2 regions of the Psychrobacillus sp. MER TA 171 genome follow, and region 1 is predicted to be linked to the other one. Evidence: predicted binding sites of a transcription regulator. Region 1 holds the regulator's gene; the other holds the start of a gene.

Evidence for each region. The regulator CtsR, encoded in region 1, represses protease genes until heat stress. The targets are predictions, from matches to a motif close to ATGGTCAATAAAGGTCAAACA.
Region 2: a site for CtsR is predicted at 2,500-2,520, ahead of clpP (ATP-dependent Clp endopeptidase proteolytic subunit ClpP). Genes of this name have one in related genera too.

The regions. Positions count from the first base shown of each region.
Region 1 is NZ_JAMAWN010000010.1:59,656-74,532, reverse strand. It holds gene M3627_RS11185 (ABC transporter ATP-binding protein) at 1-591, shown strand, start outside; gene M3627_RS11180 (peptide ABC transporter substrate-binding protein) at 648-2,306, shown strand; gene M3627_RS11175 (S66 peptidase family protein) at 2,386-3,309, shown strand; gene M3627_RS11170 (enolase C-terminal domain-like protein) at 3,322-4,416, shown strand; gene M3627_RS11165 (C40 family peptidase) at 4,413-5,336, shown strand; gene M3627_RS11160 (ABC transporter ATP-binding protein) at 5,348-6,310, shown strand; gene M3627_RS11155 (ABC transporter ATP-binding protein) at 6,473-7,396, shown strand; gene M3627_RS11150 (ABC transporter permease subunit) at 7,374-8,273, shown strand; gene rsgA (ribosome small subunit-dependent GTPase A) at 8,655-9,662, shown strand; gene M3627_RS11140 (GNAT family N-acetyltransferase) at 9,674-10,084, shown strand; gene M3627_RS11135 (CtsR family transcriptional regulator) at 10,298-10,771, shown strand; gene M3627_RS11130 (UvrB/UvrC motif-containing protein) at 10,761-11,327, shown strand; gene mcsB (protein-arginine kinase McsB) at 11,317-12,411, shown strand; gene M3627_RS11120 (ATP-dependent Clp protease ATP-binding subunit) at 12,408-14,858, shown strand; gene M3627_RS11115 (hypothetical protein) at 14,861-14,877, opposite strand, start outside.
Region 2 is NZ_JAMAWN010000011.1:57,457-72,333, reverse strand. It holds gene M3627_RS11830 (gluconeogenesis factor YvcK family protein) at 1-166, shown strand, start outside; gene whiA (DNA-binding protein WhiA) at 198-1,139, shown strand; gene M3627_RS11820 (HPr family phosphocarrier protein) at 1,159-1,416, shown strand; gene M3627_RS11815 (ribosomal protein L7/L12) at 1,478-1,735, opposite strand; gene clpP (ATP-dependent Clp endopeptidase proteolytic subunit ClpP) at 1,808-2,410, opposite strand; tRNA gene M3627_RS11805 (tRNA-Arg) at 2,583-2,654, shown strand; gene M3627_RS11800 (catalase family peroxidase) at 2,729-3,670, opposite strand; gene M3627_RS11795 (TPM domain-containing protein) at 3,837-4,490, shown strand; gene M3627_RS11790 (GNAT family N-acetyltransferase) at 4,512-4,958, shown strand; gene M3627_RS11785 (hypothetical protein) at 5,276-5,461, shown strand; gene M3627_RS11780 (hypothetical protein) at 5,879-7,012, opposite strand; gene M3627_RS11775 (RNA polymerase sigma factor) at 6,990-7,511, opposite strand; gene M3627_RS11770 (glutaredoxin family protein) at 7,997-8,230, shown strand; gene M3627_RS11765 (sugar-binding transcriptional regulator) at 8,367-9,404, shown strand; gene gap (type I glyceraldehyde-3-phosphate dehydrogenase) at 9,418-10,425, shown strand; gene M3627_RS11755 (phosphoglycerate kinase) at 10,593-11,759, shown strand; gene tpiA (triose-phosphate isomerase) at 11,777-12,538, shown strand; gene gpmI (2,3-bisphosphoglycerate-independent phosphoglycerate mutase) at 12,531-14,069, shown strand; gene eno (phosphopyruvate hydratase) at 14,072-14,877, shown strand, end outside.

The DNA of each region.
Region 1 (14,877 bases):
ATGCTAAACCTGGTAGGCATCCCGAATCCTTCGGAAAGATTAAAACAGTATCCTCACCAATTCTCTGGTGGGATGAGACAGCGTATCGTAATCGCCATTGCTTTAATCTGTGATCCAGAACTGCTTATAGCAGATGAACCTACCACTGCCTTAGACGTAACGATACAAGCACAAATATTGGAGCTCTTTGAAGAAATTCAAAGGAAAACCGATATTTCAATTATTTTAATTACTCATGATTTAGGGGTAGTAGCAAAGATAGCTGATCGCATAGCGGTGATGTATGCAGGTAAAATTGTGGAGATAGGGGATAAAAGAGAAATTTTTTACACTCCACAGCATCCTTATACTCAAGGGCTTCTAAACTCAGTTCCACGTTTGGATTTAATGGATGAGGAGTTGCAGCCAATTGATGGAACACCACCTGACCTTTTCTCACCTCCTACTGGCTGTCCGTTTACTGCACGATGCAAGTTTGCCATGGAAGTATGTGATCATGTGTATCCATTTACAAGTAAGCTATCAGATGCCCATAAGGTAGATTGCTGGCTCCAGGATGACAGAGCAAAGGTTTTACAATTACAAAAGTAAAAAGGATGAGAGCGCGCAAGTGCATTCACATATACAATACAGAGGGGGAAACTAGGATGAAAAAATGGCTTTCATTATTAATTGTGGCTTTGTTTGTTCTTGTGTTAAGCGCGTGTACAGCCAATGAAGAGGCTGGGAAGACACCGACCGAGACTGAGCCGACGACAACAAAGACGGACGAGGGTAAAGAGGAACCTGCTCCAGAGGCAGAAAAAGTACTTAAGCTAAATAATGGCAATGAGCCAACGTCATTTGATCCATCGGTAGGGTTTGATGCAGTATCATGGAGCGCGTTAAACAACCTTATGGAGGGTCTAGTAAGATTAAACAAAGACCATCAAGCTGAAGAGGCTACGGCGGAGAAGATTGATATATCAGAGGATGGGCTAACGTATACATTTACGATTCGTGAAAATGCAAAATGGTCTAATGGAGACCCTGTTGTAGCAGGAGATTTTGTTTATGGATGGTTGCATATGTTAAATCCTGAAACTGCTTCTCCAGCAGCGTTCTTGGCCTATTTTATTGAAGGGGCAGAGGCTTATAACAATGGAGAAGGAGCAGCTGATGCAGTAGCGATTAAAGCTGTTAGTGAGAAAGTATTTGAAGTTAAACTTGCTGCTCCAACTGAAGCATTTTTAAATATTATCACGAACCCAAGCTTCTTCCCGGTCAACGAGAAGGTAGCTACAGAAAATCCTGAATGGTTTACAGAAGCAGAATCATTTGTTGGGAATGGTCCTTTTAAATTGGCTAGTTGGGATCATGATGTAAGCTTCACTTTTGAGAAAAACGAAAGCTATTGGGATGCTGAAACTGTGAAGCTAGACAAAGTCGAGTGGGCAATGATTGATGATTCGAATACAGAATATCAAATGTACTCAACAGGTGATTTAGATGTCTCTGGTGTTCCAGCAGAGCTTGCAGACCAATTAAAAGATGATCCGGAGTTAAAAAACGAAGACCAAGCCGGTCTGTATTTCTTCCGCTATAACGTTTCAATGGAACCATTTACAAACAAAAAAATTCGCCAAGCATTTGGTATGGCTGTTGACCAACAAGAAATCGTAGAATTCGTTACGAAAAATGGCGAGAAACCTGCTGAGGGATTTGTACCATACGGATTTAAAGGTCCTGATGGCAAGGAATTTAGAGAGACTGCTGGAAAGCTAATACAGCATGATGCGGAAAAAGCAAAAGCACTTTTAGCAGAAGGTATGAAAGAGGAAGGTTACACAGAATTACCTCAAGTAACGTTAACTTATTCTACAAGTGATACACACAAGAAAATTGCAGAGGCACTTCAAAGTAAATTTAAGGAAGTTCTAGGAGTAGAAGTAGCACTACAAAATGTAGAGGCTAGCGTATTTGCTTCAGAGCAAAAAGAGTTCAAATACATGTTATCACGCTCTTCCTTCTTATTTGACTATGCTGATCCTGTAAACGCATTAGAAAGCTTCATTACTGGTTCTTCTATGAATCGTACTACTTGGTCTAGCCCAGAGTTCGATAAAATGATTGCTGATATTAAAAATGAAACAGATGAGCAAAAACGTTGGGATATGCTAATAGAGGCTGACAAATTCTTAATGGAAGAAATGCCTGTTATTCCAATCCACTATTACAACCAAGTAACACTAGAGAAATCGAATGTTAAAGGTATTGTAAGACATCCAGTTGGATACATGGATTTAAAATGGGCAGATAAGGAATAAAAGTATTTATTCCCAAACAAAAGATGCGGCACTTTTGCAAGTGCCGCCCTTTTCTTTAAAAACAAAGGAGATTATACATATGAAAATAAAGCCAAATAGATTGAAAAAAGGGGATACAATTGGAATTATTGCTCCAGCTAGTCCTCCTAACTTAGATCAACTGAAACGCTCCCTATCGTTTTTAGAGGAATTAGGATTATCTTATAGAATGGGAAAAAGTGTAGAGCAAGTTAACGGGTATTTAGCGGGCACAGACGAAGAGCGACTAGAGGATTTACATGAGATGTTCGCAGACCCTAACATCAATGGAATAATTTGTGCTGGCGGAGGATACGGTACTGCAAGGTATGCAGACCAAATCGATTATCAATTAATGAATGAAAATCCGAAAATTTTTTGGGGTTATTCAGACATCACTTATTTACATAGTGCAATGAATTTATATTCGGATATTGTCACATTCCATGGTCCCATGTTAGCTTCAGACGTGGGTAAAAGTACATTTAATGAGCTATCCAAAAAAATGTTTTATCAGCTGTTTCAGCCAATAGAGTTACATTACACAGAGGATATATCTCCTTTATCCATAGTTGCTCCTGGGGTAGCCAGAGGGGAGCTGGTTGGTGGAAATCTCTCTCTTCTTGCAAGCGGAATTGGGACCAAATATGAAGTGGATACCAATCGTAAGCTTCTGCTAATAGAGGACATTGGAGAAGAGCCATATAAGGTAGACGGAATGCTAAATCAGCTACGTTTAGCTGGCAAGCTAGATGCAGCTGCTGGATTCGTCATTGGAGACTTCTGTGACGCGGAGCCAAGGAGAGGTAAAAAATCTCTTACAATGGATGAGGTTTTTGACCATTACTTAGGGAACTTAGGTAAACCAGCAATAAAAGGTTTTCTTATCGGACACTGTCAGCCTCACTTTGCGATTCCATTAGGAGTAGACGGCATGTTAAATACAGAGAACCTAACGTTATCTATATTACCAGGAGTAGAGTAGGAGGAATTTAGGGTGAAAATACAAGCTATTGAAACGTTTTATGTTGCTGTTCCACTGACTAAACCTTTCAAAACAGCATTGCGTACAGTTACCACTGCTTTTTCCGTTGTCGTGAAGGTAACCTCTGATGAAGGAAAAGTAGGTTACGGAGAGGCACCTCCTACTCATGTGATCACTGGTGAGTCATTAGAAAGTATCCAATACGCTATAAATGAAATTATTTCTCCGCAGCTAATCGGACTTTCTTTACTAGAAAAGGAGATAATTTTTCAGAAGCTCCATAAAGCACTTGTCAGAAATACGAGTGCGAAAGCTGCAGTTGACATGGCAATCTTTGACCTTTTGGGCCAATATGCTGAGCTACCACTTTATCAATATTTAGGAGGCTATCGAAATAGCCTTACAACGGATTTTACTGTGAGTGTCAATGAACCAGCTGAAATGGCAGAGGATGCTGAGCGCTACGTAAGAGAAGGGTTTCAAATACTCAAAGTAAAGGTTGGAATAGGTACGATACAAGAGGATATTGAACGTATTGAGGCTATTAGGAGGCGAGTAGGAAAAGATATTAAAATAAGGCTCGATGCCAATCAGGGATGGAATGCAAAAGAAGCCGTACGCGCTATAGGTACTATGGAAGACGCTGGGCTTAAGATTGAGTTTGTCGAGCAGCCGGTTCCTGCTGAGGATCTAGAAGGCTTAAAATACGTAACTGAACGAACAGCAACCCCTATTATGGCAGATGAGAGTGTTTTCTCGATTTATGATGCTAAGCGTGTATTAGAAATGCGGGCTGCAGACTTGATTAATATTAAATTAATGAAATCTGGTGGCATTTATCAGGCATTAAAGATTAATACATTGGCAGAGGCAAATGATATCACCTGTATGGTAGGGAGTATGATTGAAACTAAAATAGGTATAACAGCAGCAGCTCATTTGGCAGCGAGTCAGCCTAATATCCTTTTTTATGATTTTGATGCTCCTTTAATGCTGGCGGAGGACATTGTTACAGGCGGTATCGTCTACCAAGCTAGCACGATGACCTTTTCGAAATCCTATGGGCTAGGCATTGCGAGCGTTAAAATAGGGGAGGGACAAAAATGACAATAGAAAAAAGTTATTGGGCTTGTGCAGTAAAGGTTGCGACGGTCTGGACAGAGCCGTCTTCAGCTCGGGAAGTAGATGGTCCTGGAATATCTAATCCTGTACAGCTTGTTGAATGGCTAGAAGCTTTGCCATACAAGGAGCGACTAGCCCTTTGTGATGAGAACCGTGTTCAAACTCAGCTTCTTTATGGAGAGCCAGTTATTGTGGATGAGATAAAGGACGATTGGGCTAAAATAATTGCAGTCTGGCAGCCCTCTAAAAAAGACGAAAGAGGCTATCCGGGTTGGGTGCCGTTGGCTCAATTGAAAGAAATAGTAGAGGCTGGCAACCAAGGAATTGTTCGAGTAAAGGGTACAAGAACCCAGTTATGGGATACGGAAGAAAAACCATTACTGATTCTACCTTTTAATACAATTCTACCTGTTCTATCTGAAACGGATGATTTCTATAAGGTTCGAGCGCCACATGGAGAGGGGCTGCTCCGAAAAGAAAATGTACAATATGCTGCATCTAAGGAACAATTACCAAAACTCCCACTAGAGGAAACTGTGAGGTTGGGGGAAGCCTACTTAGACTTACCATATCTATGGGGAGGGATGTCTCCATATGGCTTTGATTGCTCAGGATTTTCATACAACATGTTAAAGGCGTGTGGCTATTTTATCCCACGCGATGCAAGTGATCAGGCGATAGAAGGCATAGAGGTCTCTAAGGATGAACCTTCTTCATGGAAAAAGGGAGACTTGCTATTTTTTGCAAATGACGAAGGCACAGGCTCAGTTCGTCATGTTGGATTTTACTATGGGAATGGTCAATTATTACATTCACCTTCAACAGGAAAGTCAGTGGAAATTTTAGTATTAGAAGGCTCCAAGCTACAAAAAGAGATATGTGCTGTGAGAAGATATGCCGTTTAGGGGGGAAAGATATGACGGAGAATGTACTATTATCTGTAAAGGATTTAAAGAGACATTTTGATATTGGTCAAGGTAGCACTTTAAAGGCAGTGGATGGGATTAGCTTTGACATTCTCAAGGGAGAAACATTTGGCTTAGTAGGGGAATCGGGCTGTGGTAAATCTACCGCTGGACGTACTATCCTAGGTCTGTATAACCGGACTGAGGGAGATGTGCTATTCGAACAAAAGAATGTACATGAAATGAATGATAAAGAACGCAAAGACTATTTGAAGAAAATGCAAATGATTTTCCAAGATCCCTACGCATCTCTAAATCCTAGGTCCACAGTCCTCGAAATTATTGCAGAGCCTATCGAAATTCATAAATTATATAGCTCTAAAAAAGAGGTTAGAGAAAGAGTTTATGAGCTGTTAGAAGATGTCGGACTAAATCGAGATCATGCTAATAGGTATCCACATGAATTCTCAGGCGGACAAAGACAACGTATAGGAATTGCGCGAGCCCTGGCATTAGATCCAGAATTTATCATAGCAGATGAGCCAATATCTGCATTGGACGTTTCTGTACAAGCTCAAGTAGTAAAATTGTTACAGCGTCTTCAAAAGGAAAAAGGGTTAACCTACTTATTTATCGCTCATGATCTATCTATGGTTAAATATATTTCTGATCGTATTGGTGTAATGTATTTAGGGCATATGGTTGAACTAACAACAAGTAGTCAGCTTTATGAAAGCCCATTACATCCTTATACGCAGGCATTGTTGTCGGCAATTCCAATTCCAGATCCTGATATTGAGGAATCCCGTCAACGGATTATCCTACAAGGCGAGCTACCAAGTCCGATCAATCCACCATCGGGTTGTGTATTTCGGACAAGATGCCCTCACGCGATGTCTATATGTGCAGAGAAAAAGCCAATTTGGCAAGAGCAGGAACCAGGCCATTTTGTTGCCTGTCATCTTTATAATTAATATGGGATTACACCAATCTAATTAAAGTGGATTGGTGTTTTTTATTTTTTGAATTGTTCGCTTAGAAGGTAAACAAATTAATTAGATTTTTATAGAACTTATTTAAGTTTGAGACGTATAACTTAATAGGGACAAAATTAGTGATAAGGAAGGTGAGTTAATTTGGAACAAAAAACAATAGTAAGGTTACAAAATCTTTCTAAAATAATTGGGAAAAAGAAAATTATCGACGACCTGACATTAGACTTGTATTCTGGGCAAATAACAGGATTCTTAGGGCCGAATGGAGCAGGGAAAACAACAACTATACGGATGATGACTGGTCTTATGAAGCCAACATCGGGAGAGGTATTTATAGAAGGCAAGCCTTTGTCCGAGGATTTTGAGGGGTCCATGAGCAAGGTAGGGGTAATTGTAGAGAACCCTGAAATGTATAAGTTTATGAGCGGATATAAAAATCTCGTTCATTTTGCTCGAATGAATAAGAACATCACCAAAGAACGTATTGATGAAGTAATTGCTCAGGTGGGACTTCAAAAGCGTATTCACGAAAAGGTATCCACCTATTCTTTAGGAATGAGACAGCGTCTTGGCCTAGCACAGGCTATCCTACATAAGCCTAAATTTCTTATTTTAGACGAGCCCACAAACGGGTTAGATCCTGCAGGGATTCGGGAATTCCGCACATACTTAAAAAAGATCGCAGTAGAAGATGGTGTTGCTATCTTTGTTTCAAGTCATTTGCTCGCAGAGATAGAATTAATGTGTGATAGAATTGCCGTTATTCAAAATGGGAAGCTCTTATCTATTCAAGAGGTAAATGAACAGCAAAAATCTTATTATTACATCGAAGCATCTGAACTAGAAAAAGTAGTAGATTTCTTTAAACATAAAGAGATTACAATGGAAGCTCAAGGAAGTGGTTTTATAATCCCACTTAATAAAGAGGAAGTGCCTGCATTAGTTGCAGAGATGATTGCGAATGGCCTACAAATCTATTCCATCACTCCAAATAGAAAAACATTAGAAGATCAATTCTTAGAAATTACAGGAGGTGGACAAATTGCTGAATCTCGTACGAAATGAGTGGTTAAAACTATGGAGTAAAAAAGCAACCTGGATCATGGCTATACTGCTCGTATTGGTAATGCTTGGTTCTGCGGGCTTTGTGAAATGGATGAATTCCTTAGAAGTAGGACAGGACGATTCAGGAGAAACTATAACAGTGAGCCAGATGACGGCCGTTGCGGAGGAACCTGAAATAACTAAATATAGATTGGATAATGAACTGCCACCAATTATAGATGATAGTGCACAAGGCTTTATCACCGGCCTTCCTAGTATGATGTCAGTTGTTACATTACTTACAGTAGTTGTTGCCGGTGGTATTGTAGCTTCTGAGTTTTCTCAAGGAACGATTAAAATGTTATTAACAAGACCAGTAAAGCGTTGGAAGATCCTTACGTCTAAACTGTTAACGGTTGGTTTATTTGCAGTAGCAATGACTGGTATTCTTCTTATTTCAGGCATCATTTTTGGCTATATATTCTTTGATAATGTACCAGGAACCCAGTTAGAGTTAGTAGACGGAGCTGTAGTTGAAGTTTCATTCTGGGGTAGATTGTTACTGTTAACTGCTTTATCGCTAATCAATGTATTAGTGATTGGAACGTTGGCCTTTATGATTGGCTCTGTTTTCCGTTCGAGCTCATTGGCAATAGGAATATCTATTTTCTTGATGTTTACAGGAGTACAAGTTACAGGAGTTCTTGCGGCGCTGAAAATCGAGGCTTCGAAATATATTTTATTTGCTAATACAAATTTGGGGCAATACATTGGCGCAAATGATCCCTCAATAGAGGGAATGACGATGGCCTTCTCTATTGTCGTAATTCTTATTTACCTTGCAGTTTTCCTTGTGACGAGCTACTGGTCATTTACAAAACGTGATGTAACGGCATAATTGCCTATTGCATATTTCAAAAACTTGTAGTATTCTGAATTTAACTTAAAGAAAGAGGTGAGGCATTATGGCTATTGTATATAATTCGATTCGAATCAGTAAGTTCATGATGTCTTACCCTGTTATTTTCTAAAATGTAGGCGGAATAGGTATTAGTTTGATTGTATACAGACAATCGAGCTTATTTCTTCATACTTTTTGAAATTTCTTTACTAATGAACGGGAGACCATGATTGCTGATTCGAGCAATCATGGTTTTTTTGTTGCCCAGTAATTCGCTTAAAATAATGGCGATTCAAATATTTTAATGGGAAAATTAGGAGGAAATTGAAATTGAATTTAATCGAACAGTATGGATGGAATAGTAAATGGGAAGAAAAGATGTCGAACAAAGGATTAGTAGGTCGAGTTTTACTCGAGCATAAGCATTCTTATCGAGTAATTACGAATGAAGGTGAGTGGCTTTGCTCTCTATCGGGTAGATTTAAGTTTGATCACAACCGTGAAGCCTATCCAGCCGTAGGAGATTGGGTGGTTTTAGAGCAGATGCCTGGAGAAGATAAAGGTATTATTCAACAGGTTCTACCGAGACAATCCCAATTCTCAAGAAAAGTGGCAGGTACAACAACAGAAATCCAATTGGTAGCAGTGAATGTAGACTATGTATTTTTAGTGATGTCACTCAACCATGATTTTAATGTAAGAAGGTTAGAGCGCTATCTACTTGCAGCTTGGGATTCTGGTGCTACACCTGTCGTGGTACTAACGAAAAAAGACGCTTGTGAACAGGTGGATTATTTCATCAGTGAAGTCGAAACGATTGCATTCGGCGTAAATGTATTCGCTGTATCTAGTGTCACGGGAGAGGGAATAGATGACTTAGCCGCTCTCCTAGTCAACGGTAAAACGGGGGCCTTACTAGGTTCTTCAGGCGTAGGGAAATCCTCTTTGATCAATGCTCTATCTGGTGAGGATGTAATGGAGGTTAGCGATATTCGAGCGGATGACAGTAAAGGGCGTCATACAACCACTCATAGAGAGCTTTCCTTATTACCTGGTGGTGGACTATTAATTGATACCCCGGGAATGAGAGAGTTCCAGCTCTGGGATTCTAGCGAGGGTATTAGCAACAGTTTTCAGGATATCGAAGAACTTGCTATCGAATGCAGATTTAGAGACTGTCAGCATAAAAAAGAGCCTGGCTGCGCCATTCAAGAAGCTATTCGAACTGGTTTGCTAAAAGAGGATCGATATGTAAGCTATGTAAAATTATTGCGTGAGCTTGCTCATATCGAGCGTAAAAACAACTTAGCTGCTCAAAAAACAGAACGTGATAAATGGAAGCAAGTATCGAAGACCCAAAAAACCAATAAGAAAAGAAAAATTTAATAGAGGTGCATATGATTCGATTAATTGATCACCAAAAGCATTCTATAGCAGAGGAAATGCTCGAAATACAGCTTCCGGCTTACCGCAAGGAAGCAGAGATCATCGGTTTTGAAGGCATACCACAGCTTAAGGAAACAATCGAGGATATTAAAGTATCTAAAGAGATTTTTATAGGAAAGTACAATAAGGAGAGCCTACTTGGTTTTATCTCCTATGAATACGAGGGAGACGTACTAAATATTTGTAGGTTAGTTGTCCACCCAATTTATTTTAGAAAAGGGATAGCTTCTGAGTTGCTCCAGCATGTTTTGAGCGCTACTCCAAAAGCTGTAAGTATAATAGTTTCTACCGGCGCAAAAATTTACCAGCTCTTGCTTTGTATGAAAGACATCACTTTTACAAAGTACATGATATTGAGGTAGAGCCAACAATTTTTATTACACAGCTTAAATACAATTCACAAATATAAGAATATAAGTTTTCATTTTGATACACCCTAAAACTACTGACAATAAATGTTGGTAGTTTTTTTGTTTCTTTTATGCTAGGCAAATCAATTGCACAACCAAAAAATTCATTATATAATATAGTCAAAGATAGTCAAAGTCAGTTTTTGTGAGAAGAGGTGAGAGAAGATGAAAAATATATCTGACATTATTGAAGGTTATTTGAAGGCAATTATCGAACAAGAAAGTAGGGGGCAAATTGAAATCAAAAGAAGCGAGATCGCAGAAAAATTTCAATGTGTACCTTCACAAATAAATTATGTAATAAACACCCGATTCACACTGGATCGTGGATATTTGGTGGAAAGTAAACGTGGTGGTGGTGGGTATATTCGAATTCTCCGCGTTCGAGCCCACACAAAAGCTGAATTAATTGAGCATATAATACAAAGTCTGGAAGCAGGAGCATCTGCATCCACTACAGAGGATATTGTTTTTCGTTTATTGGATGAAGAGGTTATTACCAAAAGAGAGGCGAAGATAATTTTAGCAGCTCTAGACAGAACAACTTTAGCCATCCCACTACCAGCAAGAGATGAGCTACGAGCACGTATACTATGTGCCATGCTTTTAACACTAAAATATGAAAAAAGTGAAAATTGAACGGGGTGTTGATAAGGTGATTTGTGAAAATTGTAAACAACGGCCAGCTAAAGTGACGGTTACACAAGTGCATAACGGAGAACACTTTGAAAGACATTATTGTGAGGTCTGTGCCAATAGCCTCCACCCGTTTTATGTTGAATACAAACAAGACCCATTATCTCTTCATCAGCTTCTATCTAATTGGTTTAACCAAGCAGATCAGATAGTTCAACAAAAACAACAAAAAACACTTGAATGTGATGAATGTGGCTGGTCTATTGAGAGATTTCTAGAAGAGGGTAAGTTTGGATGTGCATCATGCTACGAAAGCTTCCGTCCTCATTTACCTCAAGCCCTAAAACGTCTACACAATGGTAACACTACACATATTGGAAAAGCACCAGGGCGACTTGGTGAAAAAATAGCTTTAAAGAAACGAATTGAAGCAATTAGGGCTCAAATGAAGCAGGCAGTTGAGCAAGAGCAATTTGAAGATGCCGCGAAGTTAAGAGACGAAGTTAAAGACCTTGAAAAACAACTTGCCGGAGGAGGTGACGATTCACATGTCGATTGAGAACTTTTTAGATAATTCCAGATCTAGTTGGATGGAAGGGGAAGGAGAGCATTCTGACATCGTGATGAGCACCAGAATTCGCTTGGCGAGAAACCTTAATGGTTTTCGCTTCCCTCTAGCATTTACAGAGGACGAAGCGCATAAAATTGACCAATCTGTATCCTCCACACTGTTAGATGCAGATGAAGAATTACAGAAAAATTTTACATCTGTGCATATTAAAGATGTATCTGAGCTAGGGCGTCAAGTCTTGGTTGAAAAACATTTAATAAGTCCTAAGCTCGCAAATTCACCAAATACGGGATCTGTCCTTTTATCAGAAGATGAGTCTGTTAGTGTCATGGTGAATGAAGAGGACCATATTCGAATTCAATGCCTATTTCCAGGACTCCAAATCCAACAAGCTTACGAACGGGCAGATACAATAGATCGTTTATTAGAAAAGGAATTACCATATGCATTTGACGAACAGTTTGGTTATTTGACAAGCTGCCCTACAAACACTGGAACAGGACTTAGAGCATCTGTCATGATGCACTTACCTGCTTTAACAAAAACAAAGCAAATGAATCGAATCGTAACCATTATTTCTCGGCTTGGTATGGTCGTAAGAGGAATATATGGAGAGGGTAGTGAAGCGCTCGGCAATGTTTATCAGGTATCAAATCAAACGACACTTGGTAAGACTGAGGAAGATATACTTGCTGATCTTCAAAGTATAGCAGAACAAATTATTCAAAAAGAAAGAGAAGCAAGAGACGCACTTTTACAGCACTCCCCAAATACATTGGAGGATCGTCTTTACCGTTCACTAGGAACCTTATTCTATGCTCGTCTAATGACCACAGAGGAGGCGGCAAGATGTCTGTCTGATGTGCGTTTAGGAATAGATATTGGACTTATTAAGGATATAGATATGTCCATCCTAAATGAATGTATGATCTTTATGCAGCCTGGTTTTTTACAAAAGTACGCTGGCACTACTTTAAATGCCACGGAGCGTGACATGTTTCGAGCTAAGCTGTTAAGGGAACGTTTGCAAAAAGGAGAAAAAGATAATACAAAAGGAGAGGAACCTGCATGATGTTTAATCGATTTACGCAAAGATCGCAAAAAGTTTTACAATTAGCTCAAGAAGAGGCTATTCGTTTAAAGCATGAATCTATTGGAACAGAACATATTTTACTCGGTCTTATCCGTGAAGGTAGCGGAATTGCCGCAAAAGCATTAGAAGCAATCGAAGTAGATCCAAAAGTGATAGAGGCAGGGATCGAGGAGCTGGTTGGAACTGGAGCAGAGGAAGTTGGTCCGATTGTTCACTATACGCCTCGTGCTAAGAAAGTCATTGAGCTGTCAGTAGATGAATCAAGAAAACTAGGTCACTCATACATTGGAACAGAACATTTACTTCTTGCTTTAATTCGTGAAGGAGAAGGAGTAGCAGCAAGAGTATTGAACAATGCAGGTGTAAGCTTGAACAAGGCGCGTCAGCAAGTGCTTCAATTATTAGGAAGTTCCGATCAATCTCATAGCAATAGTAATAACAACGGAGTCGCTCCAGCTAGTACACCGACATTAGACGGGTTAGCACGCGATTTAACACAAATTGCAAGAGAAGGTACGCTAGATCCTGTAATAGGGCGTAGCAAGGAAATCACACGTGTTATTGAAATATTAGCTCGTCGTACGAAAAATAATCCGGTCCTAATTGGGGAGCCAGGTGTAGGTAAGACTGCTATTGCAGAAGGTCTTGCACAACAAATCGTACAAAATGAGGTTCCTGAAATTTTAAGAGATAAACGTGTAATGACTTTAGATATGGGTACTGTTGTAGCGGGTACTAAATATCGTGGTGAATTTGAAGACCGTCTGAAAAAAGTGATGGATGAAATTCGCCAAGCAGGAAATGTTATTCTTTTCATTGATGAACTTCATACGTTAATCGGTGCAGGTGGAGCAGAGGGGGCAATTGATGCTTCTAATATCTTGAAACCAGCACTGGCTCGAGGAGAAATTCAATGTATCGGTGCTACTACATTAGACGAATATCGCAAATACATTGAAAAAGATGCTGCGCTTGAACGTCGCTTCCAACCAATCCAAGTTGATGAGCCTTCTTCTGAGGAAGCTGTACAAATTATTTATGGGTTACGCGATCGTTATGAAGCACATCACCGTGTGAAAATTACGGATGAAGCAGTAGAAGCAGCAGTTAAAATGTCTGATCGTTACATTTCCGATCGTTTCTTGCCTGATAAAGCAATAGATTTAATTGATGAGGCAGGTTCTAAGGTTCGCCTTCGTTCCTATACAACTCCTCCTAATTTAAAAGAATTAGAAACGAAGCTAGAGGCTGTTCGCTCTGAGAAAAATGCAGCTGTGCAAAGCCAGGAATTTGAGAAGGCAGCTTCTTTCCGAGATAAAGAACAAAAGATTAAAGATAAATTAGAAACTATGAAAAATACTTGGAAAGAAAAACAAGGAAAAGAAGAGTCAGAGGTTACAGTCGAGGATATCGCTGCTGTCGTTTCGATGTGGACTGGAATTCCTGTTTCCAAGTTAGCTCAAACAGAGTCCGAGAAGTTGTTAAAGCTGGAGGATAAATTACATGAACGTGTAATCGGACAAAAAGAAGCGGTAGATGCTATTTCTCGTGCTATCCGACGAGCTCGAGCGGGCTTAAAAGATCCGAAGCGACCAATTGGTTCATTTATCTTCTTAGGACCTACAGGAGTAGGTAAAACGGAGTTAGCTCGTGCTTTAGCAGAGGTAATGTTTGGAGACGAGGACGCGATGATCCGAGTAGACATGTCTGAGTACATGGAAAAACATTCTACTTCTCGTTTAGTAGGTTCACCTCCGGGGTATGTTGGCTTTGATGATGGTGGTCAGTTGACTGAAAAAGTTCGCCGTAAACCGTATTCTGTAATTTTATTAGATGAAATTGAAAAAGCACATCCAGACGTATTCAATATACTTTTACAAGTATTAGAGGATGGTCGATTAACTGATTCGAAAGGTCGCACAGTCGACTTCCGCAATACAGTAGTGATTATGACATCTAATGTTGGAGCAGATGCACTTAAGTATAATAAACATGTAGGGTTTAACTTACAAGAAGCAGGAAAAACGGATTATAAAGATATGAAAGGAAAAATGCTGGAAGAATTGAAAAAAGCATTCCGTCCTGAATTCTTAAACCGTTTAGATGAAATGATTGTATTCCACTCATTAGAGAAGGAACACTTAAAACAAATTGTGACATTAATGACAGAGCAGCTAGCGAAGCGTTTAAAAGAACAAGGAATAGAGCTAGTACTTACTGAAGCTGCTCAAGATAAAATTACTACAGAAGGCTACGATCCAACATATGGAGCACGTCCGTTGCGCCGTGCATTACAAAAGCATGTGGAAGATCGTCTTTCAGAGGAACTGTTAAAAGGTGAAGTCTTAACGGGTCAGCGTGTAGTATTTGATGTAGAAAATGACGAATTTGTTGTTCGAACAACAGAGCCTGTCACAGAAAGTTAATATTATAGGCATTCCGAGA
Region 2 (14,877 bases), on a different contig from region 1:
GAAGGCTTCTCCCGTTAAAATTGATATAGAGAAATTAGAAACACTAGACATAGAAATCGTTAAGAAGGACATTTCCATCGTATATAATGGCGCTGTCCGTCATGATGCGATAAAAGTAGCGGAATGGCTTTACGAATATGCAGGCCAAAAAGGATTCAAACAATAGAGAGGCTCTGCAAGAAAGGGGGAAACGTTATATGTCGTTTGCTTCTGAAACAAAAAAAGAGATGACACAGGAGGAGGCTGAGCCTTGCTGTTCGAAGGCAGAGCTTTCAGCGCTCATCCGTATGAATGGTTCTCTTTCTTTTAGCAACAAAATGCTTAGCTTGGATGTCCAAACCGAAAATGCGGCGATTGCCCGAAGGCTGTACACGTTGATCAAATCATTGTATCAGCTGAACGTGGAAGTACTTGTTCGTAAAAAGATGCGTCTTAAAAAGAATAATGTCTATATTTGCCGAGTAAGAGAAGGCTCCAAGAGGCTACTAGAGGATTTAATGATTTTGAAGGAAGGCTTTGAATTTGAGTATTCGATTTCACAGGAGCTTGTCAAAAAGAACTGCTGTAAAAGAGCTTACCTACGTGGAGCTTTCTTAGCAGGAGGCTCTGTCAATAATCCAGAAACTTCCTCTTATCACTTAGAAATTTACTCCTTATATAAAACACATAGCGACGCATTAGTCGATTTAATGAACTTTTATGAATTAAATGCAAAAACCATTGAACGTAAAAAAGGTTTTGTGGCATATTTAAAGGAAGCAGAAAAAATTTCTGACTTTTTAAGCATCGCTGGAGCACATCGTGCCCTCTTAAAATTTGAGGATGTGCGAATCATCCGAGACATGCGGAACAGTGTCAATCGCTTGGTCAACTGTGAAACGGCCAATCTGAACAAAACCATCAGTGCAGCTATCCGACAAGTGGATAACATCCGTTTTATCGATAATGCAATCGGGCTGGACCAATTGCCTGAGAAGCTTCGAGAAATTGCCCGTCTTCGTGTCGAGTATCAGGATGTAACCCTAAAGGAGCTAGGCGACATGGTATCCACTGGAACTGTAAGTAAATCAGGTGTTAACCATCGCTTGCGTAAGCTGGATGAAATAGCAGATGCTTTAAGAAGAGGCGAATCAATTTAAAGAAATGGGGCTAAGGATTATGGCGGAACAACAGGTCGAAGTAAAATTACAATCAGGACTACAAGCGAGACAAGCAGCTTTATTTGTACAAGCAGCGAATCGTTTTATAGCAGATGTGTTTCTTGAAAAAGATGACAAAAAGGTAAACGCTAAAAGTATCATGGGAATCATGAGCCTTGCGATTGGCAAGGGCGCTACTGTTACTTTGAGTGCTGAAGGCTCTGATGAAGAGGAAGCTGTGGAATCATTAGTTAAGTTCATTTCTAATGCTGAATAAAGAAAAAGAGCTGTTATCTAGTCCGCTTGGATTAGATAACAGCTTTTTTTGTAGAATGTCATTAAATGTGGTTAAGCACTTTATCTACATATTTTTTGGCAGAAACTAGTCCCAAGCCTGTTTCGTTCCGAACAAGCTTGACCATTTCAACCTGGCTGCTGTCATTATTATTCATCTCTACGATTTGTTTTTCTAAGGCTTTGTCTCCTTTAAACGGAAGGGTCTGTCGTGCTTCTAATTTTTTTATTTTACTTTGTAGACTTACGATGTATATGACTAAGGATAATATGATTAACAGAGAACTTATTGTATATAGCAAATGGAACACAACCTTTCATCTTTTTATAAAAAAATCCAAGGCAGAGAATCACCGCCTTGGATTTATATTATATTATTTTAAATCTTTTTTCATGTCGCTACGTGAAATGATATGGTCGATTAGACCGTATTCTAATGCACGCTCTGCTGGCATGAAGTTATCGCGATCTGTATCTTTTGAAACGACTTCAATCGGTTGACCAGTACGTTCAGCCATAATTTGGTTTAGCTTGTCGCGTAGGTATAAAATACGTTTTGCTGCAATCTCGATTTCCGTTGCTTGCCCTTGAGCTCCACCAAGTGGTTGATGAATCATAACCTCAGCATTTGGAAGTGCATAGCGTTTGCCTTTTGTTCCAGCTGTAAGTAAGAAAGCACCCATTGATGCTGCCATACCGATACAAATAGTTTGTACGTCTGGTTTAATGAATTGCATTGTATCGTAGATAGCCATACCTGCTGTAATACTTCCGCCTGGGCTATTGATATAGATAGAGATATCTTTTTCTGGATCTTCTGCTTCTAGGAATAAAAGCTGTGCAACGATCGAGTTTGATACGTTGTCATCAATCGCGCTACCAAGCATGATGATGCGGTCTTTTAATAATCTAGAATAAATGTCATACGCACGCTCGCCGCGATTTGTTTGTTCAATAACTGTAGGGATTAAATTCATCCTGGATTGCCTCCTTCAAGGTAATTGTTAGTGTTTTTTTAGTGTGTACTGAGAAATTCTGCCTCAGTTGTAACTTTATCATACATGGAATGGTCAAGGAAGGTCAAATATTAAGCTTTGAAATGTTTACTTGAATTATTCCTATACCATTTGTATAATAGAAAGGTCGCTTGCCCTCGTAGTTTAATGGATATGACACAAGATTCCGGTTCTTGGGATGGGGGTTCGATTCCCTCCGAGGGCGTCCATAACAGCTAGAAACACTCGAATCCGTTCGAGTGTTTTTTTATGCTCATTTACTATGTGTTTGGGGCTTTCTTATTCATTTTTACTTCTCCTCTCATATGATTCAGCATATGCTCCACTTCGAAAGTGTAGTATGGGATCGTCCGTTAGCTCGATTCCCTTTGGAACAATCGTTGGGTCGAAAACAATGTCTTTCTTAGGATGTATTTTATTTCTAATTTCCAAACGACCTATATTCACTTTTCTTCTATCTTCTGGCCACGTATCCGTCGCATCGTTTGGGTTATCCCCTTCCTCTGCTAAGCGGATGAACAGATCAAACTGGACTGGCCCCCGTTTTAATCGGTCGTCGAGCTCCTCCGTCAAATAGTTGGCTGAAATCGATTTGCTTGTTAGAGTAGAATCTTTTGTTTCATCAACTGGGACCCATTCGTATTTGATTGCTTGGCGTTCGCCGTCTTTATTAACGAAATAGAAGGCGTGGATAGGATAGTAGTGAAGCTCAGCGTAGCTCGTTGGTGGCTGCTTTGCCTGCTCCTTAATGATTTGAATGACCTCTTTGCTATGTGGATATTTTTTAGAAACTAGCTCAACCATATTAATGGCCCGGTCAATCGTTTTAATCCCAGTTTTTTTATCCGTAAATATTTCGATCATATCTATAAACTCTCTAGGACTGCTTGTGACGAACATCGGTACAGTAGAGCTCACTAAATTGGTGAAGCTTCCATCGGGTAGCTCAAATTGAACGGCGAGCCCTTTGGCGGGAACAAGATAATCGACGGAGGCAGGGTTAGGGGGGCTATTGGAAAATCGAGCAGTAGCAGGAATTGCTTCTCTATGAAGATGGGGTGCAACCGTATAGGGTACAGCATTCCCATTTGGAAGAAATGTTGCCTCATACATATCCCCCTTAGCGTGTGCGCGCCTCGCTCCAGGGAATTTTCCTTGAATCTGCTCCAGTGCATCAATGGCTTCTTTTGGTGTTAAATCCTCGTTATGTACTTGGTCCATTTGTTTACCTCCTTTATTTACTGTCTAATCTATATCATTACCACTCTTTTCCTATATTAAACTCGTAAAAGGGACTTCTAATAGTCATAATTCATGTATAATATAATTAACTTATCAGAATAAAATAAAAATGATAAGACTGCAGGCTGAAAGGGGAATGGCACTGTTGAAAAAAATAATACATCTGCTAGTTATAACCTTCCTTATTTTGTTGTTCTCTCCTTTAAGTACAGGGGCTGCTGGAGATATATCAAAGGATACCTATTTAGTAGATGAAGAGAACTTTTTAACAGAAGAAACGAAGCAGGAAGTAAAAATACTGGGAGAAAAATTAAAAAAAGGAACGACCGCTCAGCTGGTTGTGATGATTATCGAGCATGTAGGAGACCAGTCGGCAAGTGAATTTAACATGGACATCATACGAGAGAACCAAATAGGAAGTGTACGAAATAAGAATGGCTTACTATTCTTAATCGAGACGGATCCGATTAACGGGGGAGGTCCGGCAGTAGAGATTACAGTGGACCGTGACTTGGAAAAAGCACTTTCAGATGCCAAAATAGATCAGATAATCGATCGGTATACGATGCCTTATTTAAACCAGGGTCTAATCGATGAGGCTGTAATCTCCACCTATCAGGCTTTGTCCAATGAGGTTTCTAAGCATTACGGTATTTCGGAGGGGCTAACGAAGCCACAGCCCTATACGAGTAACAGCCTACAGGACAGTATCTCTATTCCAACCATAATCATTATCCTTCTAGTCATCTTCCTCCTATCTAGAATGGTAAATGGTAAAAGAAAAAAGCAGAGAGATTAACAAAAGAAACGGGGAAATGGAATGAAACTAGTAGAAATAAATAAGGATAACTGGCTGAAAACGGTCCTTCTCACAACTAACGAGGATGGCAAAGGAACCGTAGTAGAGAAATTTGTTGCCTCCAACGCATTATCCATCACCCAATCAGTCTATGAAACTGGATGGATTATAAAAGGTATCGAAGCAGAGAACAAGCTCATTGGCTTTGCCATGTACGGGTTTGATGAAGAAACTGCAAACTACTGGATCTGCCGCTTTATGATCGATCATAAAAGCCAAGGAAAAGGCTACGGCAGAAAAGCAGTAGAGCTAGTGCTGGATGAAATGAAGCAATTGGACGGCTGCAATTCCATCTATTTATCAACGGAGCCAGAAAACGAAATAGCCATCAAGCTCTATGAAAGCCTCGGCTTCGAAAAAACAGGCAACATCAACGAAGGCGAAGCAGAGTTTGTGTTAAAGGTTTAGAAAATGAAGAGGAGAGCTAAATGCTCTTCTTTTTTTGTAGTCTTTGGAGAGGGATTGGGGTTGTGGATTTGGATTGTAGTAAAGTATGGCGGGATTGTAGTAATTTAAGCCGTGATTGTAGTAATCCGTGGAGTGATTGTCGTAAAAATTCATCAGAGAGAGCCCACGGAATTTGATTGTAGTAATCTACGAGTGCATTGTCGTAAACTAGGCAATGATTGTAGTAATCCATGAAGTGATTGTCGTAAAAATTCATCAGAGAGAGCACATGGAATTGGATTGTAGTAATCTACGAGGGTATTGTCGTAAACTACGCTGTGATTGTAGTAATCTACGAGGGTATTGTCGTAAACTACGCTGTGATTGTAGTAATCCGTGGAGTGATTGTAGTAAAAATTGATCAGAGAGAGCTCATGGATTTGGATTGTAGTAATCTACGAGGGTATTGTCGTAAACTAAGCATTGATTGTAGTAATCCATGGAGAGATTGTCGTAAAAATTGACCCGAGAGAGCACATGGAATTGGATTGTAGTAATCTACGAGGGTATTGTCGTAAACTAAGCAGTGATTGTAGTAATCCATGGAATGATTGTCGTAAATTAAAACGCTAGGAATTTCAGGTAAACTAGCCAGCTGGTGAAGGTAGGCGGCAAATGGGGTGGGGTCTATGAGTGAACGGTTTGAATTAAGTTTTAAAAACAAGGAAGTAAGAGTGTGGTGTTATTTAGCTATACCAACGTTTATAATATTAATCCTTATGATTAATTATAGTGATACAAACTATCAGTTTTTTGTTCTTTTGGCGTTTTGGGCTATCTTTTATACGTGGCGTTATTTTTATAGGAAGAAAAACAAAGATAAAACGAGCTAGCCATAGCCTAGCTCGTTTAAACCATTATTTGACATAGTTGGTTTTCTGCTAATCTGTCTCTGCAAACTTCTTAAGCATTTGGATAACCTTCTTGTAGACATCTCGATGAGAGCCTATCGTGATATCACCTGTAACTCCTAAGTCAAATCCCGGAGCGTATAATAGCTTACCATCATCATAAAGGGTCACGGTATATAACGTGTGGCCTTGATCGGCTTCGGTAGTTAAATAGATTTGATAACTATCTACTTGAGGGAGTAATTCGGTTCTCCAGCTGCTTTCCTCCTCGGTAACCTCTTGAATAGGTAAATCGTTAATGGATTCCATTATTTCATTTATTTGAACTGTGTCTGTTGTACAGCCGTTTATTTGCTTGGAGCCAGTTCTCCCATTAAAGCAAACGGAATCGAACGAAACATCGATAGCCGGCTTCCTGTTATTAAAATAGGCATCAAAATTTAGGATGATATCATATAGATGTTTGCCATCTAGAGATACCATTCCGTTATATCTTCCTATTTTTCTAGGCTCTTTTTTAGAAAAGATATATTCTTCTTTTAACGTGTGAAAGATTTTCTGCCCTTTATTGTTTGTCAAGGAAACCTCTACGGTAGCACGATAAATAGTTGGATGATCCTTGTCCTGTTTAATCTGTACCTTCTCTAATTGCATGTCTAAATTACTGTCTATTAATTGGGAATTATATTTGAACACCATGACAGTGCTAATAGCCTGTTCCATCATATCTTTTGTGAAATAATCACCAAAGCTCTTGTAATAATAATTAATAAAGTCTTTGTTTTCCTTTGATTCTAGCAGCTTATTGTACTCCTCCTGGTTCTTTGTAGGGGTTTTACTTTGTAGGTCAAACCATGCCCGTAGTAAGCGTTCCAGTTCCATATCCGGCCCATTATATTCTTTTTCAATGACTGCCATAATTACTTCCTCGTTCGTAAGGGGCTGGGCTGTTTGCTCGGTTTCTGATGGGACCATTAAATTTGTAATAAGGAAAAAGGAGGCAACGGCTATAGCTGCTAATGCAAGGACGCCGGGAAATATTCTTCGTTTTTTCTGTTCCGTTCGTTCCTTTATCGCTAGCCATGTATTTCGTCTTGCTTCATTAGATCGTTCGACGTGCTTCATCTCCTCAAAAAGCTCATCAAATTCCTTTGACGGTTCCATTTACATAACCTCCTTTTTGATGAAATTCCTTTTTTAGCGCCTCGAGTGCACGCATCATTTTCATCTTGACCTTTGCCTCGGTCCATCCCAGGATGAAGGCAGTTTCCTGGATGGAGCATTCCTGGATTTTTCGCAGAATGATCACCTCTTGATAATCCTTCTTTAGTAAGCGTAAGGAATCATACATCCGTGTCAGCTTTTCTTTTCGTTCGATGTGACCTTCTGGGGAAAGCTCCTTTGTTTCTATATCATGATTCTTTTCAAATGAAAAAAATTGAACGACTCGTTTTCTTCTAAAATAATCATACGTAACATTGCGAGCGATTTTTAGTATCCACGTAGCAGGGGAAGCTTGCTTATCAAAGGAAGCATATCCCTTAAATGCTTTGTAAAAGGTTTCCTGTGTCAGGTCCTCGGCACTCTCTTTATGACGGACAAGTAAATAAATATAGCCGTAAACCCGGTCGCTGTGATCTCTATATAGCTGTTCCATTTCCATCTCCTGACCCCCTTAGTGCAATAGACGAACGAATAAATGAAAAGTATCGTTTTATTTAAGTAGAAAGTGAATTACCCAATAAAGTCCTAGTGGAATAGCCATTTACCAATCAAACACGAACACTTTCTTTATATTGATTGAAGCGGCAGGCGACGACATAAGTAGGGATGAGTGAGACAGATAAGACATCACAACCACGCGCGTTAGCGATGGGTGATGGCTTATCGCTCACCCCACGGAAAGCGTTCGCCTAGAGCGGAAATCAACTCTACATTCTCATAAAACAGCATTTAAACTTCCTTATTCTCTCTAAATAGTTCGATGTAAAAGTAAAATTAATTCCACTCAGATATAATATTCTATTCTAATCTCACGCTCTTCTATTTTACCTTTTAAGGAATATTTTGTATGCGACACATTCGGCACGCTTTTAATAGGTTAAAAGTTTATAATGAGAGAAGCTAAACGATGGGGGGGCACAGAATATGATTGTCCATTTCTATACAAGACCAGGCTGTCATTTATGTGAGGACGGAAGAATGATGCTGAAGCTGGTACAGGAGGACGTGCCATTTCAAATAGTGGAGCATAATATAGAAGAAGATGATCAGCTGCACGAAAAATTTATGCTCATGATTCCGGTTGTGGAATACCAAGGGGAGATCATACAGTACGGGAATCTCGACTATGTGACGCTGCTGGAAGCATTAGAAAAATAATGCTTCCAAACACATATATTGCTATTTGGAATATATTAAAGTATTATGATTATAGAAATTAAATTTTTTTTGAGTAGATGGGACATTTTTAATACATGTGGGACAAATATGTCACCACTAGCGTGGGATGTGACAAATGGATTCTTTTCTAAGTGCACAGCTAAAGCTAATGCCAGAGATGAGTGAGCTGCTTCAGAAGAGGTATCGTATTCTCCAAACTATCCAGCTGACCAGAGGTATTGGCCGTCGGGTTCTTGGAGAACAGCTAGACTTAACGGAGCGTGAAACTCGTAAGGAATTGGATGCTCTAAGGACTCAAGGCTTGATAGAGGTTTCTCGTGAGGGAGCGGCTATTACAGCAGAGGGCAATGAGGTTTTGATAGATTTAAAAGAAGTAGTCCGTATGTGGTCTGGTCGATCACAAATGGAGCTAATGTTAAAGAAATATTTAAATATAAAAGATGTGATTATTGTTCCGGGAAATGTAGATACTGATACTAACACATCTATGCTTTTATCCCAGGAGGCAGCAAAGTATTTAGAGAGTATTTTACTGGATGAATACATCGTTGCAGTTACTGGTGGATCAACGATTGCATCCATCTCCCATGCCATGACCGAATCGTCCAGATGGAAGGATTTGTTGTTTATTGCGGCAAGAGGAGGGGTAGGGAAGGATGTCAGGCTACAAGCAAATACCATTGCGTCTTTGTTTGCTAGCAAGATGAATGGAACCTACCGGACGTTATATATACCGGATCGCTTAAGCGAAGAGGCATATATGACGATGAAGAAGGAGCCTTTTATCCAAGAAATGATGGACCTTTATGAAAGGACAAACATCATTATTCATGGAATAGGCGATGCATTAGAGATGGCCAAGAGAAGAAGTTCGAGTGACGAGGAGATTGAGCTTCTAACAAGTAGAGGCGCAGTCAGTGAGTCGTTTGGCTATTATTTCAACAATCACGGTGAAGCTGTTCACCATATTCGCACAATCGGTGTTCAATTAAATCAGCTTCAGCATATAGAGCATCTGCTTGCAGTCGCAGGCGGGGCAAAAAAAGCCAACGCGCTTATTTCTTATTTCAAGCAGGCTCCATTGCAAACTGTTCTCGTAACAGATGAAGGTGCCGCCAATGAAATGATGAAAGTAATCCCAAAAAACATTTAGGAGGAATTTTATTATGACAGTAAAATTAGCTATTAACGGATTTGGACGTATCGGACGTAAAGTTTTCAGAGAAGCATTAGAGCAAAAGGATTTAGAAGTAGTAGCAATCAATGACTTAACAGATGCAGCGATGCTTGCTCATTTATTAAAATATGATTCTGTACACGGTATCTCAAATGCAGATATCACTTCAGAAGGTGAATACCTAGTAGTAAACGGGAAAAACATTCAAGTATTCGCTGAAAAGGATCCTTCAGTACTTCCTTGGAAAGACCTTGGAGTAGACATCGTAATCGAATCTACGGGTGTATTCAGCACAGTTGAAAAAGCTGGTAAGCATATCGAAGCAGGAGCTAAAAAAGTTATTCTTTCTGCTCCTGCAAAAGACAACATGCCAACATTCGTTATGGGTGTAAATGAAGATAAATACAACCCAGAAACAGATCACGTAGTATCAAACGCTTCTTGTACAACAAACTGCTTGTCACCAGTGGCGAAAGTATTACAAGATAACTTTGGTATCAAACGCGGAATGATGACAACAATTCACTCATTCACAAATGACCAACGTATCCTAGACTTGCCACATAGCGACTACCGTCGTGCTCGTGCAGCATCTGAATCTATGATTCCTACAACAACTGGAGCAGCAGCTGCAGTAGCGAAGGTTCTTCCTGAGCTAAAAGGTAAATTAGATGGTATGGCTGTTCGTGTACCAACACCAAACGTATCTCTAGTTGACTTTGTAGCAGAGCTAGACAAAGAAGTAACAGTAGAAGAGTTAAACGGCGTGCTTCGTAAAGCTGCTGAAAATGAACTAAAAGGAATTCTTGAATATAACGAGCTTCCATTAGTATCAATCGACTATAACGGCAACACTGCTTCTTCTACAGTAGATGGTCAATCTACAATGGTATTAGGAGATAACCTTGTTAAAGTATTAGCATGGTATGACAACGAATCAGGATACTCTGCACGTTGTATCGACCTTGCATTATTAATGGCAAAAAAAGGGTTATAATTTCTCGCTAGATACCGAGAAACATTAGTGTTTGGATAGCGTTTAAGTATAATAACCTCTATAATAAAAGAGGGTAAAGGAGCAAAGGTTACCCCTTTTGCTCCTTCTTTTTTTAGTAGGCAATTCAATTACATAAGGAGGCTTATTTCATGAAGGAAAAACAAACAATGAGCGATGTAACGTTAAAGGGAAAACGCGTCTTTTGTCGTGTAGACTTCAATGTACCAGTAGAAGACGGTGCCATTACAGATGATACTCGTATTCGTGCAGCACTACCTACGATCCAATATTTAATCGAGCAAGGAGCGAAAGTGATTCTTGCAAGCCATATGGGTCGCCCAAAAGGGGAAGTAAAGGAAGAGCTACGTTTGACAAAGGTTGGCGAGCATTTAGCTAAGCTATTGAATAAGCCTGTAACTAAATTAGATGAATCAATTGGAGAACAAGTAGAACAAGCGATCTCAGCAATGAATGAGGGAGATATTGTTTTATTAGAAAATGTACGCTTCCACGCTGGAGAAGAGAAAAATGATCTAGAGCTAGCAAAAGCTTTTGCTTCGTTAGCAGATGTGTATGTCAATGACGCATTCGGTGCAGCTCACCGTGCGCATGCAACAACAGAAGGAATTGCAAAGCTTTTACCTGCAGTATCTGGACTCTTGATGCAAAAGGAATTAGATGTACTTGGCAAGGCTTTATCCACACCTGAACGTCCTTTCACGGCGATCATTGGTGGTGCGAAAGTAAAGGATAAAATCGGTGTCATCGATCATTTATTGGACAAGGTAGACAATATCCTAATCGGTGGTGGATTGTCCTATACGTTCACGAAGGCGCAAGGTCATGAAATTGGAACCTCTCTTTTAGAGGAAGATAAAATCGACTTAGCCAAGTCCTTCCTTGAAAAGGCGAAGGAAAAAGGCGTGAACTTCTATTTGCCAATCGATGTAGTCGTTGCGGATGAGTTTTCAAAGGATGCCAACACGAAGGTTGTCCCAGTCGACCAAATTCCATCTGACTGGATGGGCTTGGACATCGGACCAGAAACAGTAAAGCTGTACGATCAAGTTATTAAAGACAGCAAGCTGATCATTTGGAACGGACCAATGGGTGTGTTTGAAATGGACGCTTTTGCAAACGGAACGAAGGGTGTTGCGAAAGCAATGGCAGAAACTGCTGGCTATACGATCATCGGCGGAGGAGACTCAGCCGCTGCAGTAGAAAAATTTGATGTAGCAGATAAAATGGACCATATCTCAACTGGTGGAGGAGCTTCCTTAGAGTTTATGGAAGGTAAGGACTTACCAGGCGTATCGGCACTAAACGATAAGTAATTGGAGGAGATTTTATTATGCGTAAACAAGTAATCGCAGGAAACTGGAAAATGTACAAATCACTTTCAGAGGCAAAGCAATTTGCTAACGAATTAAAAGAAAAACAGATTGACACTACGAATGTAGAAGCCGTCATATGCGCTCCGTCTTTATTTCTAGAGTCTTTAGTGAACGAGACGAAGGGGTCCTTCATTTCCATCGGTGCACAAAACATGCATGAGGAAAAAGAAGGTGCGTTCACTGGTGAGGTGAGCGGCCACCAATTACAGGATATCGGCGTAAGCTATGTCGTGATTGGGCACTCGGAAAGACGTCAATATTTCAATGAAACCGATGAATCAGTCAATAAAAAAGCGAAGGCAGCCTTCGAATATAACTTAACACCAATCATTTGTGTTGGAGAGTCATTGGAGCAGCGCGAGAGCAATGAAACAGAAAGCATTGTTTCCGCTCAAACAACCGCAGCTCTTGAAGGCTTAACAGAGGAACAAGTGAAAAACACAATCATCGCCTACGAGCCAATCTGGGCTATCGGAACTGGTAAGACAGCTACGGCTGACGATGCAAACGATGTATGTCGTGCCATCCGTGAGACTATTTTAGATGGCTTCGGGGAAGAAGTATCAAGTGCAGTGCGTATCCAATACGGCGGCAGCGTGAAGCCTGAAAATATCGTGGAATTGCTTTCTAAGGAAGATATCGATGGTGCACTAGTTGGCGGGGCAAGCCTACAGGTAGATTCGTTTGTGAAATTACTGGAGGCTGGTGCAAATGCCTAAAAGTCCAGTTGCACTAATTATTTTAGACGGCTTCGGGCTAAGACCCGAAACGTATGGTAATGCCGTATTTCATGCAAAAAAACCAAACTTCGATCGCTACTGGAACCAGTTTCCGAATGCAACCTTGATCGCTTCTGGTGAGGCAGTTGGTCTACCCGATGGACAAATGGGTAACTCAGAGGTTGGTCATTTAAATATCGGTGCCGGAAGAATCGTCTATCAAAATCTGACTCGTATTCATAAATCGATTCGAGACGGGGAATTTTTCCAAGAGCAAAAGCTGTTAGCGGCAATTGAGCATGTAAAGCAAACGGGTGGCAAGCTGCATTTAATGGGCTTACTATCAGATGGCGGTGTTCATAGTCATTATTCTCATCTATTTGCTTTGTTGAAGCTTGCTAAGGCGCAAGGTCTAGATGATGTATTTGTACATGGCTTTTTAGATGGCCGTGACGTTGGACCACGTACTTCTGTCGCTTATGTTGCGGAAACAGAGAAGCAAATGAAGGAAATCGGCATCGGTAGGTTTGCTTCGATTAGTGGACGCTACTACGCAATGGATCGTGACCGTCGCTGGGAGCGTGTCATTCTTGCTTATCAAGCAATGGTTGATGGAGTCGGTAAAACGGCGGAAAGCGCGACGCAAGGGATTCTCGATTCTTATGAACAGGATATCGCCGATGAATTTGTCCTGCCATTTGTCATTGAGCAAAATGGACAGCCGGCTACGACGATTGATACGAATGATGCGGTCATCTTCTTTAATTTCCGCCCAGACCGTGCGATTCAATTATCGATGGCGCTTAACACGCCTTCATTCGATAGCTTCCCATTAAGCGAGAAGCATCCGAAAAATCTTAAATTCGTGACATTCACACATTACAGTGATGACGTGGTCGCGGATGTAGTATTTGAAACAGTCGATTTATCGAACACAATCGGTGAGGTACTGGCAGCTCGTGATAAAACACAGCTTCGCATTGCCGAAACGGAGAAGTATCCACATGTGACCTTCTTTATGAGTGGTGGCCGTGAGGAGACATTCCCTGGAGAACAGCGAGTTCTTATTAATTCTCCTAAAGTGGCAACCTATGATTTGAAGCCTGAAATGAGTGCCTATGAGCTAACCGATGCTTTATTAGGTGAAATTGCATTAGATAAATTCGACGCTATCATCTTAAACTTTGCTAACCCAGATATGGTCGGTCATAGCGGTATGCTAGAGCCAACTATAAAAGCAATCGAGGCAGTGGACACTTGCCTTGGTAAAGTGGTAGATGCTATTTTAGCAAAAGGTGGCCAGGCCATCATTACAGCAGACCATGGGAACTCCGATGAGGTAACGACACTCGAGGGGAATCCGATGACTGCTCACACAACCAACCCTGTTCCAGTGATTGTGACCGAAAAAGGAGCGACACTTCGAACAGATGGAATTTTAGCCGATTTGGCTCCAACCATGTTACACTTATTAGGTATAGAAGCACCGCCTGAAATGACAGGTAAAACATTAATCGAAACGGAGAGTTGAAAATGCCAATTATTACACAAATTCAAGCTCGTGAGGTATTAGATTCACGCGGGAACCCAACAGTTGAAGTAGAAGTATTCACAGAAAGCGGAGCATATGGCCGCGCAATCGTACCATCTGGTGCATCTACTGGTGAATACGAAGCGGTAGAACTTCGCGATGGCGACAAATCAAGATACCTTGGAAAAGGTGTATTAAAAGCGGTAGAAAACGTGAACAACGTAATCGCGGCAGAATTAGAAGAAAATTTCTCAGTGTTAGACCAAGTAGAAATCGACCATGCCATGATCGAGCTAGACGGTACAGAAAACAAAGGTAACCTAGGAGCTAACGCTATTCTAGGAGTTTCTATCGCAGTAGCACACGCTGCAGCAGACTATTTAGATGTACCTTTATATCAATACCTAGGCGGGTTTAACGCAAAGCAACTTCCAGTTCCGATGATGAATATCGTAAACGGCGGCGAGCATGCTGACAACAACGTAGACATCCAAGAATTCATGATCATGCCAGTAGGAGCAGAATCATTCCGTCACGCACTACGCATGGGCGCTGAAATCTTCCACAGCCTAAAATCAGTATTAAAAGATGCTGGCTTAAACACAGCTGTTGGAGATGAAGGCGGATTCGCACCAAACTTAAAATCAAACGAAGAAGCTCTTTCTACAATCATGACTGCCATCGAAAAAGCTGGCTACAAACCAGGGGAAGAAGTCCTTCTTGCAATGGACGTTGCAGCTTCTGAGTTATTCAACAAAGAAGACGGCAAATACCACCTAACTGGAGAAGGCGTAGTGAAAACTTCAGA